DNA from 3 places in the Yersinia mollaretii ATCC 43969 genome. Region 1 is predicted to be linked to each of the others. Evidence: riboswitches for the same ligand, from Rfam matches in the RefSeq annotation. Region 1 holds a riboswitch; each other region holds the start of a gene.

Region 1 (5,478 bases):
TATTAGCTAACGGTTTTACGGAAAAAGAAGTTAATCGATTAAAGAAAGTTCTGACCCATAAGCATGTTAATGATGCTGGAGGTGAGACTTTAGAATCACTAATTCTTGATTTAAAAAAAGGTTTTATTCCTAGCTGCATTGTTATTGGAATTATTCCATTATTATATCCACTAATAGTTACCGAACCTATTAGAATAGGGGTAATAGCTTTCTCAGTAGTTGCAATGATTTTATTATTTAGTGTTAATTTAATTAACCCAATTAAATTGTCATATAAGTCATATGTGTTTTTAAAAAAGAAAAACAGAAATGAAGGGGAATAACTCCCCTTATATGTTATTTTAAATAAATAACATCGTCATGTTCGTTAATATCTGAAATGATACGAACTTTATTTCCAGCACCAGCAATTTTCAGTAGTAAAGCACCCTGACTCATTTTTGTATAGTTTCTATAGTAATCACTCGGAATATATTTAAATAATCGCCATATATCAGGTTTTAAACTCAGAGCAGCCACACCATACAGTGATGATGCCATATCTACAGCATGATAAGCCATCGATCCTGCTTTTGGCTCAAATCCCATAAACTTAGCGGTTATTCTGTAACCTTTTTCCATAAACCCTACATAGTTATCTTGACCGAGTAAATGATATACTTTTTCAGCGACTGTACTAGCACCACTAAGCGTTAAATGTACACCAGCCAATTTTCCTATAACAAATCCCGACTTTACTATAAGTCCTGCCCCTGAAAGAGCTTGTAATCCCCCACCGACAACACCAATGGCATTTATGGTATAACCAATTTCATTATTATATTTTTCCATATTAATCGTCATATAGACTTTTGCTCTATCCAGCGAAAGCATAGTGCCTTGCCTTTCTATATTGGCACACTCCTCTTGGATATTATTGATCGCAACACGGCACTCCGAATCGGTTTTTGCATTACGAATAATGTTTAGGTTGCCATCGGACAGTTGTTTTACTTCACTTTCAAATCTCGCTTTAAGGAAGAAATCCTTAATGTGGCGGGAGGAAACAATCTTTGCTGTTTTCATTAAGTCATTGGCTGCCGAGTGAGCCAATGCAAGAAAGTAATTATTATCCCTTTCTCTTCTATTTAAGTAAATGTCCATAAAGCATCATCCATAATTAAATTCACAAAAAAGAGAGAATATCTTATCTTCCAACCGGTATCACTGGGCCGCCTACTCATAGAGGTCTATTTCAGCCTTTACGCGGGTTTATCTCTCTATTTTAAGAATACGCCCCGAGCGTTAATCTGATTTATTAATATCCTATGGGTATTTAATATTGGATAGTTATTGACTGCATTTACTGACTCACAAATATCTTATCGACCAACAATACCCTTTCCCCTATTCAAATTAATCTCTACAATAGCGGCGTCTCAACGGGGTGCTAAATTGCAGAAAACGGCAAGTTAGCTGAGAGCAAACCCGTCGAACCTGATCCGGTTAACCCCGGCGGAGGGATTTGAGAAAAATAACGCCGGATCAGCACCTTGCCGCTGTTATTAACCGCCTCAGATACCTTTGCCACCTTTATTCTTAAGGAGTGCAAAGTGTTTAAACGCATGATTCCCTGTCTGTTTTTACTGTCTGCGGCCGCTGTTGCTGCCGATAAACCCACCCTCACGGTCTACACCTATGATTCCTTTGCTGCCGAATGGGGGCCGGGGCCAGCTATCAAAAAAGCCTTCGAAGCCGAGTGCGATTGCCAGCTTAAATTTGTGGCACTGGAAGATGGTGTTTCACTGCTGAATCGCCTGCGGATGGAGGGGAAAAACAGTCAGGCCGATGTGATTTTAGGCTTAGATAACAATCTGGTGCAGGCGGCGGAGCAAACCGGCCTGTTCGCGCCAAGTCAGGTGGATACCCGCGCACTGACACTGCCTGAGCCGTGGCAGAACAAAACCTTTGTCCCTTACGACTATGGCTACTTTGCTTTTGTGTATGACAAAAACAAACTGAAAAACCCGCCAAAAAGCTTGGAAGAGTTAGTCAGCAGCAAAGCGCCGTGGCGGGTGATTTATCAAGATCCCCGTACCAGCACGCCGGGCCTCGGCTTAATGCTGTGGATGCAAAAAGTGTATGGCGATAAAGCCCCGCAGGCGTGGCAAGCGCTGGCGAAGAAAACCGTCACCGTCACCAAAGGCTGGAGCGAAGCATACGGCCTGTTCCTGAAAGGCGAAGGGGATCTGGTGCTGAGCTACACCACCTCTCCGGCTTACCATCTGATTGAAGAGAAGAAAAGCAACTATGCCGCTGCCGATTTCAGCGAAGGCCACTACCTACAAGTGGAAGTCGCGGGCCAATTGGCCTCTAGCAAACAGCCGGAGCTGGCACAGCGCTTTATGCAATTTATCGTGACCCCCGCTTTCCAAAATCATATTCCCACTGGCAACTGGATGTATCCGGTAATCAAAATGGACCTTCCGGCGGGGTTTGACACCCTCAACGTGCCGCAAAAAGCATTGCAGTTTGATGCCAAAGAGGTAGCCGATAACCGTGGCAAATGGATTCAAGCATGGCAATCCGCCGTCAGCCACTGATCCCGCCATGGTTATGGCCGGGGCTGCTCGCCGCTGCACTGATCGTCGGTGTCGCCTTATTGGCGTTCACCGCCATCTGGCGACATGCGCCTGCGGCAGACTGGCAAAACATTTGGCACGATAGCTATCTGTGGCATGTGATTCGCTTTACCTTCTGGCAGGCGTTTCTCTCGGCGCTGCTGTCGGTGATACCCGCTATTTTTCTGGCGCGCGCCCTGTACCGCCGCCGCTTTCCCGGTCGCCAACTGATGCTACGCTTATGTGCCATGACACTGGTGCTGCCAGTGTTGGTGGCCCTGTTCGGCATCCTGACGGTCTATGGCCGCCAAGGTTGGTTGGCGGGGCTGTTTGGCTGGCTCGGCGTGGATTACCGCTTCTCGCCCTATGGTTTGCAAGGCATTTTGCTGGCGCATATTTTCTTTAATATGCCGCTGGCAACCCGCCTGTTGTTGCAATCACTGGAGGGCATCGCCGTGGAGCAACGCCAGCTCGCCGCACAGTTGGGCATGAGTGGCTGGCAGCATTTTCGTTGGGTCGAGTGGCCCTACCTGCGCCGCCAAATTCTGCCCACTGCCGCACTGATTTTTATACTCTGTTTTGCCAGCTTCGCCACCGTGCTGTCACTGGGCGGAGGGCCACAAGCCACCACCATTGAGCTGGCGATTTATCAAGCGCTGAGCTACGACTATGATCTGGGCCGCGCCGCATTACTGGCGCTGATCCAACTGGGCTGCTGCCTTGGCTTGGTGGTGCTGAGCCAACGGCTAAATTCGGTTCTGGCGGTGGGCAATACCCACGGGCAGCAGTGGCGCAGCCAGCAAGACAGCTTTTGGTCGCGCATCAGCGATACACTGCTAATTGGTGCGGCTTTGTTATTGATGGTTCCCCCGTTGCTCGCCGTTGTCATTGATGGCAGCAATCAAACGATAGTGACCGTGTTGCAGCAACCGGCACTGTGGCAAGCCTTTTTCACCTCATTGACCATCGCCATTGGGGCCGGATTGCTCTGTGTGATCCTGACCATGATGCTGCTGTGGAGCAGCCGTGAGCTGAAACTGCGTCAGCAAATGGCTTACGGGCAGGCGCTGGAAGTGAGCGGCATGGTGATTCTGGCGATGCCGGGTATCGTGCTGGCGACGGGCTTCTTCTTGCTGCTCAATGACACATTGGGCTTGCCGCAATCCCCTTACGCGCTGGTGATCCTGACCAATGCACTGATGGCGGTGCCCTATGCCTTGAAAGTGCTGGATAACCCAATGCGCGATCTGGCGGAGCGCTATACGCCGCTCTGTTTATCACTGGATATTCGCGGCTGGCACCGATTGCGCCATATTGAACTCAGCGCCCTGAAGCGCCCGCTAGCGCAAGCGCTGGCCTTTGCCAGTGTGCTCTCCATCGGCGATTTTGGTGTGGTGGCGCTATTTGGAAATGAGCATTTCCGCACCTTGCCATTTTATCTCTATCAGCAGATAGGCTCTTACCGCAGTAATGATGGCGCAGTGACCGCCTTGCTCCTGCTGTTGCTCTGCTTCCTGCTGTTTACTCTGATTGAACGACTGCCGAGCCGCCATGTTAAAACTTGAGAAAATCACCTATCTCTACGAGCACTTACCGATGCGCTTTGATTTATGCATTCAGCCCGGTGAGCGGGTGGCGATCCTTGGCCCCAGTGGCGCAGGTAAAAGCACCCTGCTGAGCCTGATTGCCGGTTTCTTAGCGCCCGCCAGTGGTCGCATGTTACTGAATAGTCAGGATCACACCACCACCGCACCCGCCCAACGGCCAGTCTCGATGCTGTTTCAGGAGAATAATCTGTTCTCGCACCTCACGGTGGAGCAGAACATTGGGCTGGGGCTGCATCCGGGGCTGAAACTCAATCAACAGCAGAAGCAGTTATTGAGCCAGATCGCCCAGCAGGTGGGACTGGAGGCGTGTCTCGACCGCCTGCCAGCGCAACTCTCCGGTGGTCAACGTCAACGGGCCGCCCTCGCGCGCTGTCTGGTACGCAGCCAGCCCATTCTGCTGCTGGATGAGCCATTTTCTGCGCTGGATCCCGCATTGCGCAATGAAATGCTGCAACTGGTCGATCAGGTATGCCGCCAGCGTCAACTGACACTGCTGATGGTGTCCCACAATTTGGATGATGCCGCGCGCATCGCCGACCGCACTTTGTTAGTGGTCGATGGCCGCATTTACTACGACGGCCCGACGCAGGCACTGGTCAGCGGCAGTGCACCCGAAGCCAGTGTGCTGGGGATTAGCCACCCAGCACCTTCCACAGCAAATGGCGATACACCGGCATAATCGGCTGCATATGCAACCAGACAAAACTGGCGATCGCCAGCGCAATGGCCAGCACGGTCACCCAGCGCAGTCGGGCAAGAGGCAGCCACTTGCTCAGGCGATCGGGGCTGCGTTTACCAAAACGCCACCAGCGCCATGATAACCAGCACGCCAGCCAAATCAGCAGCACCACAGCCACTAACAGGCACTTAAACATAAAGCTGTTGGCGCTCGGCGGGATATCAATGGCAACACCGGCCAGAATGCCGGGGAAGAAATAGACTGGCGGCCAAGTGAGGCAACCAATCACATTCGGTAGCGCGAATTTTGCTGGCGGCAGATTCAGCATCCCCGCCACCATCGGCACAATAGGCCGCGCCGGGCCGATAAAGCGCCCCAGCAGTACCGTCGCCATGCTGTGGTTGTGTAGCGCGTGTTCGGTTTTCGCCAGCATCGATTTATGTTTTTTCAGGAAAGACCAGCGGTGCAGCGGCTCTTTGAAGCGGCGGCCAATAAAGTAGGAGAGCCAATCGCCGGTCAGGCAACCGACAGTGGCGGCAGCCCAAGCCCAATAAAAATCCATCTCCCCACTGCCAATCAGTGCCCCCACGGT
Region 2 (5,478 bases), 1.2 Mb from region 1:
AATCGCGATAGCAGCACGGGTCACCTCCCCCTGCTGCTCGAAGCCGACATCAGCGCCAGCAATAAAGCGCACTTGCTCATCAATACAGCCATCTTCGAGGATAACCTCAGATGCCCGCTGTTGCTGCTCTGCCCGTAGCGCTTTGGTATCCATCCTCTGGCGACCTATTCAGATAATTTATTGGTGATAAGGCTGCGATAACGTATGCACCGCCTTAACAAACGCGCCGGCATGTTCTGGCGGGACATCCTGATGAATGCCGTGGCCCAGATTAAAGACATGCCCTTCGCCTTGCCCAAAACTGGCTAAAATGGTGCTGACTTCTTGTTCAATACGCGCAGGGGGAGCATACAGGATGGAAGGGTCCATATTGCCTTGCAGCGCAACTTTGTCACCCACGCGGCGGCGCGCGTCGGCAAGATCGGTGGTCCAATCCAGCCCCAGCGCATCACAACCGGTAGCGGCCATCGCTTCCAACCACTGCCCGCCGCCTTTGGTGAACAAGGTGACTGGGACGCGGCGACCGTCGTTTTCACGGATCAGGCCGTTGACGATTTTATGCATGTAATTCAATGAGAAATCGAGATAATCGCGGCCAGTCAGCACACCGCCCCACGTATCAAAGACCATGACGGACTGCGCGCCCGCCTTGATTTGCGCATTGAGATACAAAATGACGCTATCGGCCAGTTTATCCAGCAACAGATGCAGCGTTTGTGGTTCGGCGTACATCATTTTTTTCAGTTTGGTGAAAGCCTTGCTACTACCGCCCTCGACCATATAGGTTGCCAGCGTCCATGGGCTGCCGGAGAAGCCAATCAGTGGCACTTGCCCTGCCAGCTCACGGCGAATCGTCCGCACCGCATTCATGACGTAACCCAACTCCTGTTCAGGATCGGGGATCGGCAACTTTTCAACATCGGCACGGCAGGTAATCGGCGACTGGAAACGGGGGCCTTCGCCGGTTTCAAAGTAAAGCCCCAGCCCCATTGCATCCGGGATAGTCAGAATGTCTGAAAATAGAATCGCCGCATCCAACGGGTAACGACGCAATGGCTGCATCGTCACTTCACAGGCTAACTCGGCATTTTTGCACAGTGACATAAAATCCCCGGCAATGGCGCGGGTGGCTTTATATTCTGGCAAATAGCGGCCCGCCTGACGCATCATCCATACTGGCGTGACATCGACCGGTTGACGCAATAAAGCCCGCAGATAGCGATCGTTTTTCAATTCATTCATGGTGAAGCTCCCTTAATTACCTAGCGACCATCTTTTATTGGGCTGCATTGTAGCATGTCAGATTCAGCTTTCCTGCTCATGGCGACACAAGACCACCGTATCTTCAATCAGCCTGCGTGCCACGGTGCCCGGCGGCGGCAGTAAGGGTAATTGGTCGTAGCGATACCAACCGGCATTCAGCAGCTCTTTCGGATCGTGCCGCAGTTCACCGCTGTCATACTCCGCCATATACGCCACCATGAGCGAGTGCGGAAAGGGCCAAGGCTGCGAGGTGACATAGCGCAGATTTTTGATGTGGATATTGCTCTCTTCCAACACTTCGCGGGAGACCGCCTGCTCTAAGGTTTCGCCCACTTCGACAAAACCGGCCAACACGGTATTGATGCCGCCGCGATGCCGCACATGTTGTGCCAATAAAATTTCATCACCACGGCGAATAGCGACAATCACGCAAGGGGCGATTTGCGGATAATAGCGCTCGCGGCAGTGGTTACACAGGCAAGCCCATTCGGTGCGGCTGGCATGCATTTGATGACCACAGTATCCACAGAAACGATGGGAGCGATAAAACTCTGCTAGCTGCACACCGCGCCCGGCCAGTTGGAACAAACCACGATCAACATCCAGTAATTGACGCACAGAGCCCATGTCGGTCGGCATTAGCTGACGAATCAACCAAACCGCCTGCCCCTGCCACTCCCCTATCTGTCTGGCGGTTGCGCCCTGTAGCGACCAATTGGCGGCATTGCCTTGCGGCAGCTCCCCTTTCGGTAGCCATAACTTGTTTTCATGGCTGACGATCCACCAGCCACTCTCTTTACCTGTAAGCTGTAGTTCCATATCGTTGTTGCACAACCTCGACTTCACTGGCAATCTAGAAACTGGCTTGTTACTTTTTTGTAACTCATTATTACTTCACGGAGTCGTTCATGCTCAATCGACTGGAAAGCTTGACTCAACGCGTTGGCGGCAGTAATGAATTAATTGATCAATGGCTTCATGCACGTAAAGAACTTTTAGTTTCGTATTGCACCGTGATCGGTATTAAGCCGCGAAAAGAAAAGCATACCCCGCTTAATGAAAAAGCGCTGGAGAACTTTTGTCATAATCTGGTGGATTATCTCTCTTCTGGTCATTTTCACATCTACGACCGAATTATCAAGCAGGTAGAAGGCGAGTCCAGCCCAAGAATGGCGCTGACCACCAAAGTTTACCCCGCGTTGAAAAATAACACCCAAACTATCATGTCATTCCATGATCGCTATACCAACATCGAAATCGATGATGATAGCTGCGCCGAGTTCCAGCAGGCGCTCTCCGATATTGGCGAAGCTCTCGACGCCCGTTTCCAGTTAGAAGACCAGTTAATTAAGTGGGCAGCAGAGTCTTGGCAAGCCGCTCAGCCAGAAAATAAAAAGAGTCAGGCCAATTAACCGAATACCGTAATAGTCAGCGCCATTGTCGCAGGCCATTTGGATTTGGAGCACCGCCCAAATTCAAAGTGGCAGGTAAAACAGCTTACGGCCCGCTATTGCAGTTTTAATACAACCTCATATACTGAGGATTCTTGTCGGAGTGCCTAGCGTCGGCTTTTAACAGCAAACGCAGGCTGAGACCGTTAATTCGGGATCCGCGGAACCTGATCGGGTTAGTACCCGCGAAGGGAACAAGAGTAATTTATCGCTACAGGCCCGGTCTCCCCTTCACAGGTGGCTTCCGGTCACTGGCCAACATCGTTACTCCCGCCAAGCTCCAGACAAGCAATTTTCCCTATACACCACACACTGGTAGGAATTTGCTATGTCTAATAATACAACGTCAGTCACCGCTAAAAGCTCATCACACTCGCGTAAAGCCACTCCTCGCAAACTCATTCCTCGCAAACAACAGCGCGAAGAGGCTCAACAGTTTATTGATACTTTGCAGGGCGTCACTTTCCCCAACTCCCAACGTATTTATCTGCAAGGCTCGCGGTCTGATATTCAAGTGCCGATGCGCGAGATTCAGCTTAGCCCGACCCTGATCAGCGGCAGTAAGGACTCACCTCGCTACGAAGATAATGAAGCCATTCCGGTTTACGACACCTCCGGCCCTTATGGCGACCCCCTCGCTAAACTGGATGTGCATGTGGGGTTGCCCAAACTGCGCGCCAGTTGGATAGCCGATCGTCAGGATACCGAAGCCCTCACCTCCGTCAGTTCAGGCTTTACCCAGCAGCGTTTAGCGGACGAAGGTTTAGATCATCTGCGCTTTGAGCACTTACCCAAGCCGAAAAAAGCCATTGAAGGCAAGTGCGTCACCCAACTGCACTACGCTCGCGCGGGGATTGCCACGCCAGAGATGGAATTTATCGCCATTCGTGAAAACATGGGGCGAGAAAGAATTCGCGGTGAAGTCTTACGCCACCAGCACCCTGGGCAGAATTTCGGCGCTAATTTGCCGGAGAACATCACGGCAGAATTCGTGCGCCAAGAGGTCGCTGCGGGCCGCGCCATCATCCCCGCCAATATTAACCACCCTGAAGCTGAGCCGATGATTATTGGTCGCAATTTCTTGGTCAAAGTGAACGCGAACATCGGTAATTCGGCGGTGACCTCCTCCATCGAAGAGGAGGTGGAAAAACTGGTGTGGTCAACGCGCTGGGGGGCCGACACCGTAATGGACTTATCGACTGGGCGCTATATTCATGAAACCCGTGAATGGATTTTGCGTAACAGTCCAGTGCCAATCGGGACAGTCCCTATTTATCAGGCGCTGGAAAAAGTGAATGGTGTGGCCGAAAACCTGACATGGGAGATGTTCCGCGATACCTTGCTGGAGCAGGCGGAGCAAGGGGTGGATTACTTTACTATCCACGCTGGCGTGTTGCTGCGCTATGTACCAATGACCGCCAAACGTCTGACTGGCATTGTCTCTCGCGGCGGTTCCATCATGGCTAAGTGGTGTCTATCTCATCATCAGGAAAATTTCCTGTATCAGCATTTCCGCGAAATCTGCCAAATTTGCGCTGCTTACGACGTTTCACTCTCACTGGGTGATGGCTTACGCCCCGGTTCTATTCAGGATGCCAATGACGAGGCCCAATTTGCTGAATTACATACACTGGGTGAATTAACCAAAATCGCGTGGGAGTATGACGTTCAGGTGATGATCGAAGGCCCCGGCCACGTGCCGATGCAGATGATCCGCCGCAATATGACCGAAGAGCTGGAGCACTGCCATGAAGCGCCGTTTTACACCTTGGGGCCGCTAACAACCGATATCGCGCCGGGTTACGATCACTTCACCTCAGGCATTGGCGCGGCGATGATCGGCTGGTTTGGTTGCGCCATGCTCTGTTACGTGACACCGAAAGAGCATCTGGGCTTGCCGAATAAAGACGATGTGAAGCAGGGGCTGATCACTTATAAGATTGCTGCTCACGCCGCCGATCTCGCCAAAGGCCACCCCGGCGCGCAGATCCGCGATAACGCCATGTCCAAAGCCCGCTTTGAATTTCGCTGGGAAGATCAGTTCAATCTGGCCCTCGATCCTGAAACCGCGCGCGCCTATCACGATGAAACTCTGCCGCAAGAGTCCGGCAAAGTGGCCCACTTCTGCTCGATGTGTGGGCCGAAATTCTGCTCAATGAAAATCTCGCAAGAAGTGCGCGACTATGCCGCTACGCAAGAACTGGCCGCGGCACAAGAGTTGGCAGCCGCGCAAGAGCTGGGCGCCACACAAAACGAGGCCATCACGGCACAACCCATCCAGATTCAACAAGCGGGCATGGCGCAGATGTCGGCTGAATTCCGCTCTCGTGGCAGCGAGTTGTACCACAGCGCCACTCTCCGGCAGATCGAGGTTAACGATGAACAAGCCTAATGCCCCCTTTGCCGCCACGGAACACCGATTGGGTTTGTACCCGGTGGTGGATTCACTGCTCTGGATCACTCGGCTATTGGCCAGCGGTGTGACCACTATCCAATTGCGGATCAAAACATTAGATGAAATTCAGGGGGAGCAGGATATTGCTGCTGCCATTGCATTGGGAAAACGCTATAACGCCCGCTTATTTATCAATGACTACTGGCGGCTGGCGATAAAACACGGCGCTTACGGCGTTCATCTGGGGCAAGAGGATCTGGAAGTGGCGGATTTGGTGGCGATTCAGCAGGCCGGATTACGGCTGGGCGTGTCGACCCACGATGAGCAGGAGTTGGCGCGCGCGCGTGAGTTGCGCCCTTCCTATATCGC
Region 3 (5,478 bases), 2.2 Mb from region 1:
TGACCTGCATCAGGCCGGTATTGCTTAATGATGGTGGAGGAGCAAGGTGATCACCATCCTGCTCCGCATTCATTATTCGTCGCCAAAGATTAACGCCAATTAGGATCTTGCTGTAACTGCTTTTTCAGCATGGCCTGAATAGGCTCATCAGGGCGGCCCAGCCACTGATAGGTGGCAAACTGGCTCGGGTTATCCTGCGCTTGCGGCTTGTCTTCCACCGTGACTCTCATCCCCCAAGCCTGCCAAACTTGCTTCTTATTCTGGCTAAACGCCACCCACATAAAATTATTGCTGCAATCATGGGGCTTACAAATTCGGCCCACTTTATACTGCTGCCCTTCCCACGTGATCACCTCATACGGCGCTGACGTCCCCACCCCTTTGCGCGCCCATGCGGGTAAGTTTTTCTGGCTCTTGGTCATTTTCTGCCAGCTATTTTTATAAACCGGCTGTTGCAGCAAATCCGCCATGGTCGGCAGGAGTTTCGCGGGCGCGGCCTGAGAAGGGGTCGGTACTGAATTAGGGGGTGATGGTGTACTGGTTGATTGCGCGAAGGCCCAGGAGCTGGCACTGAGTATCGCCGCTGCAACAAGACAATGGAGGGTTTGATGACCTTTCATTATCGAAATCCTTATGATCTGATTAATCTATTCGCCGGGGTATTAACCGCGATCCCAGTGCAACTGATTTGCAGGCGTCGTGTTGGTTTGCCTGTCTATGACCATCAACGGTAGAAAAAGTTGATCCATAGCACGAATTTTCATCCTAATTCCAGTTATACCACAATCGGTATGACAGCTTGAGTTAAGCTATGAACCAGATGATGATTGAGAAGGCCACGCCATGTTAACCTATGAGTTACCCGAAGCACCCGAGAAGCTGTATTACTCTGCCGGGGATGCCCATCCACTGGACAAACTTGAGACCGATAAAATCATCCAGATGGTGATCGACTTGGATGTCGCCAACTCAGACAGCGAACACTATGTCACCGGCTGGATGGGACTAAATAGTGTGGTAGTGGTGCGCAACTATCAAAATAAGCGCGGCACAGCTAACGGTTTTGTGGTGAATAAAGGCGATCGCTATCGGCTAAGTATTCAGTCGATTGAATTCCGCATCCCGAAAGCAGTTTTGTGGATGAGCTTTCGCCGCAAGCCGCGCACCATGGAGCTAATTACCTACGAAACGCTGGGTGAACAACCGAGTGGCATGCAGCAATACCGCAATATCCTTGATGAAGATCTGCTACAGCAGTTAGATGCCGATTGGCGCGAACTGAATGATTATCTGGGTGCTGCCTGTTGGCAACTGGAGAACGGCACCCCATTGTGGCAGCAAGCTCAACAGCAGATAACATCAGACGCGATCCGTCAGTTAGCTGATGCAGCCATCTTCCGCACTAAATCTTTGCAAGCCGATGGCGATTACGCTGGTTTCTGGGCTGGCGAGTACTTTTTCGCGGTCAGACAGCCCACAGCGAGCCATCCCCTGCCCGCAATCCAAATCTCTTGGCGCGAAGACGAGAAAGAGATTGGCAGCTATCAATTTGATCTGATCAATGATGAAGCCGGCGAGCCAACACTCTCACTGTGCATCCGCCCCCGTAAAGGTGCGGACAGTTATCTGCTTAACCGTTTTGATGCTCATCATCTGCAACGTGCCATCGCGATGTTTGCCATGATCCAGCGCCATTTGTTGGCGTAACCCCTGTGGCTTCAAGCACGAAGGGCATCCCCAAAGGCATTGGAACCACAGGTAGGCGGCCAGCGAAAGCATCCCGATAAGCTGACACCAGTCAGTGATTCGGGTAATTGAGCGCAGCTAACACCCCTGTGGTTTCAAGGACGAAGGGGATTACCACCATTGGTGGAAATGATGCACCGGCCCCACCCCCAGCCCCACTTCGAGGCTATCGGCCTGCTCCAATGCCCTTTGCAGATAGCCTTTGGCCGCTTCTACGGTATCACCCCAATTCGCGTGCCGTGGGCGCAATGCGGCCAGTGCCGCAGATAAGGTGCAACCAGTGCCGTGGGTATGGCGAGTGTTGACTCTGCGGGTCACAAAACGCTGCTCTCCTTGTGCTGTCAACAGCCAGTCGGGGCTATTTTCGCCAGTCAAGTGGCCCCCTTTCATCAGTACCCCCTGACAGCCTAGCGCCAGCAGCGCCCGCCCCTGCTCACACATCTCCTGTTCATCGCGGGCGAGTGGGCAATTGAGTAACGCCGCCGCTTCCGGCAAATTCGGCGTAATCAGATCAACCTGGGGTAACAGTTGTTGGCGCAGCGCAGCCACCGCCTCCGGTGCCAGTAGCGGATCGCCACTCTTCGCCACCATTACGGTATCCAGCACCACAAAGGCGATCGGATAACGGCGTAGTTGCGCGGCGACGACGGCAATAATGTCAGCATTCGCCAACATGCCTATTTTGGCGCTATCAATGTGTACATCACTCAGCACAGAATCCAGTTGAGCGGCGACAAAAGCGGGTTCGATGGGATAGACCGACTGCACGCCAGTGGTGTTTTGCGCCACCAGCGCAGTGATCACTGTGGTGCCGTAGGCTTGCAGAGCAGAAAAGGTTTTCAGGTCAGCTTGAATACCCGCGCCGCCACTGGGGTCAGTTCCGGCAATCGTGAGTGCATTAATGCGCTTCATGAATATGTCTCCATACTCATATCCGTAAGCGATAGTGCCAATAGCGAGGGTTTCACCGTGGCAACAGCAGAAAAAGCGGCAGGTTGAACGAACATATTCCTCCTAACCGGCGGTCAAGAAGGCGGAACCCTGCGGTGCCGAGACTTCCCTACGCTGGCATAATCCAGATCAGGTAATACGGGTAAAATCTCAGCCAAACCACTTTTAGTGGCGGGCACCCCGAGTCAGAATTGTTATTATCATTGGCAAGTGATAGAAGATCAATGATGCATTCGCAAAACCAATAAGTAAGACAACAATAGCCTCCTGTGCTGGAGAGATAACCGGAGAATGAGTATCGAGATTCGTCTGTATCAAGAGAGTGACCGCCCCTTTCTGCGCACTCTGTATCTGGCATCACGGCGAGCGGCCTTTAGCTGGCTGGATGGGGAGCATTTTCGTTTGGAAGATTTTGATCGTTCCACTATGGGAGAGACCGTTTTGGTCGCCATGGATGGTGATCGACATTTGGGTTTCGCCTCAATTTTTATGGAGGAGAGTTTCCTGCATAACCTGTTTGTTGATCCTACCGCGCAGCATCACGGGGCGGGCAAGGCATTATTACAAGCAGCACAAGCGCTATTTACCACACATGGTTCACTAAAATGTCTGGAAAAAAACCAGCGAGCGCTGACATTTTATCAAAAACAGGGTTGGGTAGTGATTGCGACGGGTAAGAGCAGTGACGGCGATTACGTTTTGATGCATTGGCATAATGAAAAAGTTAAATAAAGCACAGATAAAAAATAAAAAAGGGAGCCTAGCTCGCTCCCTCTGTTGGCTGAAAAAAGAGTGATGCCTTACTCCCCGCGTAGCGTTTTGACCTCATCCACTTTGATATTCAGTGTCGGTTGCCCAAACTGCTGAAGCAGATAATTGCTCAAACTCACCACCTGCTCATCAGTTAATGTCTCGGCAAAACCGGGCATAAATATCTCGCCATCGTTGGTTTTGCGCGACACCCCATGGAGGATCACATTGATCAGGTTATTGGGGGTATTGGCTCCGACCACTGAGTTCTTCATCAGCGAAGGATAGTAGCCGTCTTTCACGCCATCTCCCGTAAAGCTGTGGCACGTCGCGCAGTTCCCCAGATACAAACGCGCCCCGTCAGTCGTGTTATCCGCCTTGAATGGCACACCGCGCAAGGTATTGACGCTGGTTGCCGATTGGCCCCAATCCGAGCGGCTTTGGGTTTCGTCGTCAGGATTGAGCGGTTTCAATGTGCGCAGATACACCGCCATCGCATTGAGATCACCCTCCGTCAAGTGGCGAGTACTGTTTTCAATCACTTCCGCCATTGGGCCAGCCGCCTGCCCCTTGCCGTCGACATGCCCGGTGCGCAGATATTGCACAATTTGCGCCTGACTCCAGCCGCCAATCCCGGCGTGAGGGTCTGAGGTAATATTGAATGCCGTCCAGCCGTCAATTTCAGTGCCGCTATAAGCTTTGCTCTCTTTCATTCCCATAGTGATGTTGCGCGGCGTATGGCATTCACCACAGTGACCCAATGCCTCAACAAAGTAAGCGCCCTGATTCCATTGCGCATCTTTGCTGCTATCAGGCTGGAAGCGCTGCCCTTCAAAGTTCACCAGATTCCAGAACCACAATCCCCAGCGCTGATTGAAGGGGAAAGGCATCTCATTTTCGCGGTTTGGCTGATGGACCGCCGGCAGACTGAACAGATAGGCTTTGATCGCTTTAACGTCATCATTGGTTAGCAAGGTATAGGAGGTGTAAGGGAATGCGGGATAGAGATTCTCCCCGTTTTTGCCTTTCCCCTCATGCAACGCGCGCAGAAACTCCTCATCACTCCAACTGCCAATCCCCGTCTCTTTGTCGGCGGTGATATTGGGCGAATATAAGGTGCCCATGGGCGTTTTAAAAGCCAGTCCACCGGCAAAAGGTTTACCATTTTTAGTGGTATGGCACGCCACGCAGTCGGCGGCTTTGGTCAGGTACTCACCGCGTGCAATCAGGCTCTCGTCCGCACTGGCGTAGCCGCTGATGGCGAATCCCAAGGCGATAAGCAGGGGTTTTACTGAGTGACCCAGGGTTATTTTTTTCATGTCACACCTCGGTCTTCAATGTTTCAGCGATACGCAGGGAGAGTGCCGCGATCGTCAGCGTACAGTTCACTGAGCCGACGGTTGGCATCACACTGCTGCTGGCGATAAACAGGTTTTTATGGTCATGGGTGCGGCAATCGCTATCGACCACCGAATCTTTCGGGTCGTCGCCCATGATAGTGGTACCGGTGATATGGTTATTGTTGGCAAAATTATTATTGAATTTAATTTCAGTGCCGCCCATCAACCGCGCCGCTTCGGCGTAAATCTGTTGGGTGTGTACCGCACTTTTGCGGACGTAATCGTCCATTGCATAGTAGAACTCAGGTTTTGGAATGCCGATCGCATCTTTCTCTGTCGAACTGGGAATAATGCGGTTTTCTACGTGCGGCAGAATCTCGTGGAAGCTGTCGAACTGCACAAAACGCGCGGCTCGATCACGGATTTTGGCTTCAAGCTGTGGTCCAAGTTGCAAATCGCCCTGCTTAAGCAGCTCAATCGTCACTTGGTCAGTGCGCGATAAGTTAGATAAATGAATCTTTTTCGCCGCAAAATCAGCGCGGAAAGCCCCATCACGGAAGCCGACCATCGAGGTCATCTCCTGCGGCCCACGCCCCGGCCAAAGAGGTTCACTGGCCATAAAGGTGACCCCTGTCCCCGGATGATCCATCAGGTTGCGGCCCACCATATCTGAACTGTTACCCACGCCGTG

What was found. A riboswitch is a leader RNA that binds a small molecule or an ion and turns the genes downstream of it on or off. The one in region 1 is predicted to bind thiamine pyrophosphate.
Positions count from the first base shown of each region.
Region 2: it holds a riboswitch for thiamine pyrophosphate, as region 1 does, so the genes downstream of both, thiC (phosphomethylpyrimidine synthase ThiC) here and thiB (thiamine ABC transporter substrate binding subunit) in region 1, are expected to answer to the same signal.
Region 3: it holds a riboswitch for thiamine pyrophosphate, as region 1 does, so the genes downstream of both, thiD (bifunctional hydroxymethylpyrimidine kinase/phosphomethylpyrimidine kinase) here and thiB (thiamine ABC transporter substrate binding subunit) in region 1, are expected to answer to the same signal.

Region 1 is NZ_CP054043.1:2,011,187-2,016,664, reverse strand. It holds gene HRD69_RS08970 (hypothetical protein) at 1-323, shown strand, start outside; gene HRD69_RS08965 (DUF4225 domain-containing protein) at 337-1,143, opposite strand; TPP riboswitch at 1,413-1,521, shown strand; gene thiB (thiamine ABC transporter substrate binding subunit) at 1,593-2,582, shown strand; gene thiP (thiamine/thiamine pyrophosphate ABC transporter permease ThiP) at 2,558-4,165, shown strand; gene thiQ (thiamine ABC transporter ATP-binding protein ThiQ) at 4,152-4,886, shown strand; gene HRD69_RS08945 (DedA family protein) at 4,840-5,478, opposite strand, start outside.
Region 2 is NZ_CP054043.1:836,144-841,621, forward strand. It holds gene nfi (deoxyribonuclease V) at 1-153, opposite strand, end outside; gene hemE (uroporphyrinogen decarboxylase) at 178-1,242, opposite strand; gene nudC (NAD(+) diphosphatase) at 1,306-2,082, opposite strand; gene HRD69_RS03655 (Rsd/AlgQ family anti-sigma factor) at 2,172-2,675, shown strand; TPP riboswitch at 2,804-2,925, shown strand; gene thiC (phosphomethylpyrimidine synthase ThiC) at 3,043-5,106, shown strand; gene thiE (thiamine phosphate synthase) at 5,093-5,478, shown strand, end outside.
Region 3 is NZ_CP054043.1:4,423,195-4,428,672, forward strand. It holds gene gutQ (arabinose-5-phosphate isomerase GutQ) at 1-28, shown strand, start outside; gene HRD69_RS19660 (inhibitor of vertebrate lysozyme family protein) at 90-620, opposite strand; gene HRD69_RS19665 (hypothetical protein) at 844-1,707, shown strand; gene thiD (bifunctional hydroxymethylpyrimidine kinase/phosphomethylpyrimidine kinase) at 1,858-2,658, opposite strand; TPP riboswitch at 2,787-2,890, opposite strand; gene HRD69_RS19675 (GNAT family N-acetyltransferase) at 2,989-3,429, shown strand; gene HRD69_RS19680 (cytochrome c) at 3,498-4,766, opposite strand; gene HRD69_RS19685 (GMC family oxidoreductase) at 4,768-5,478, opposite strand, start outside.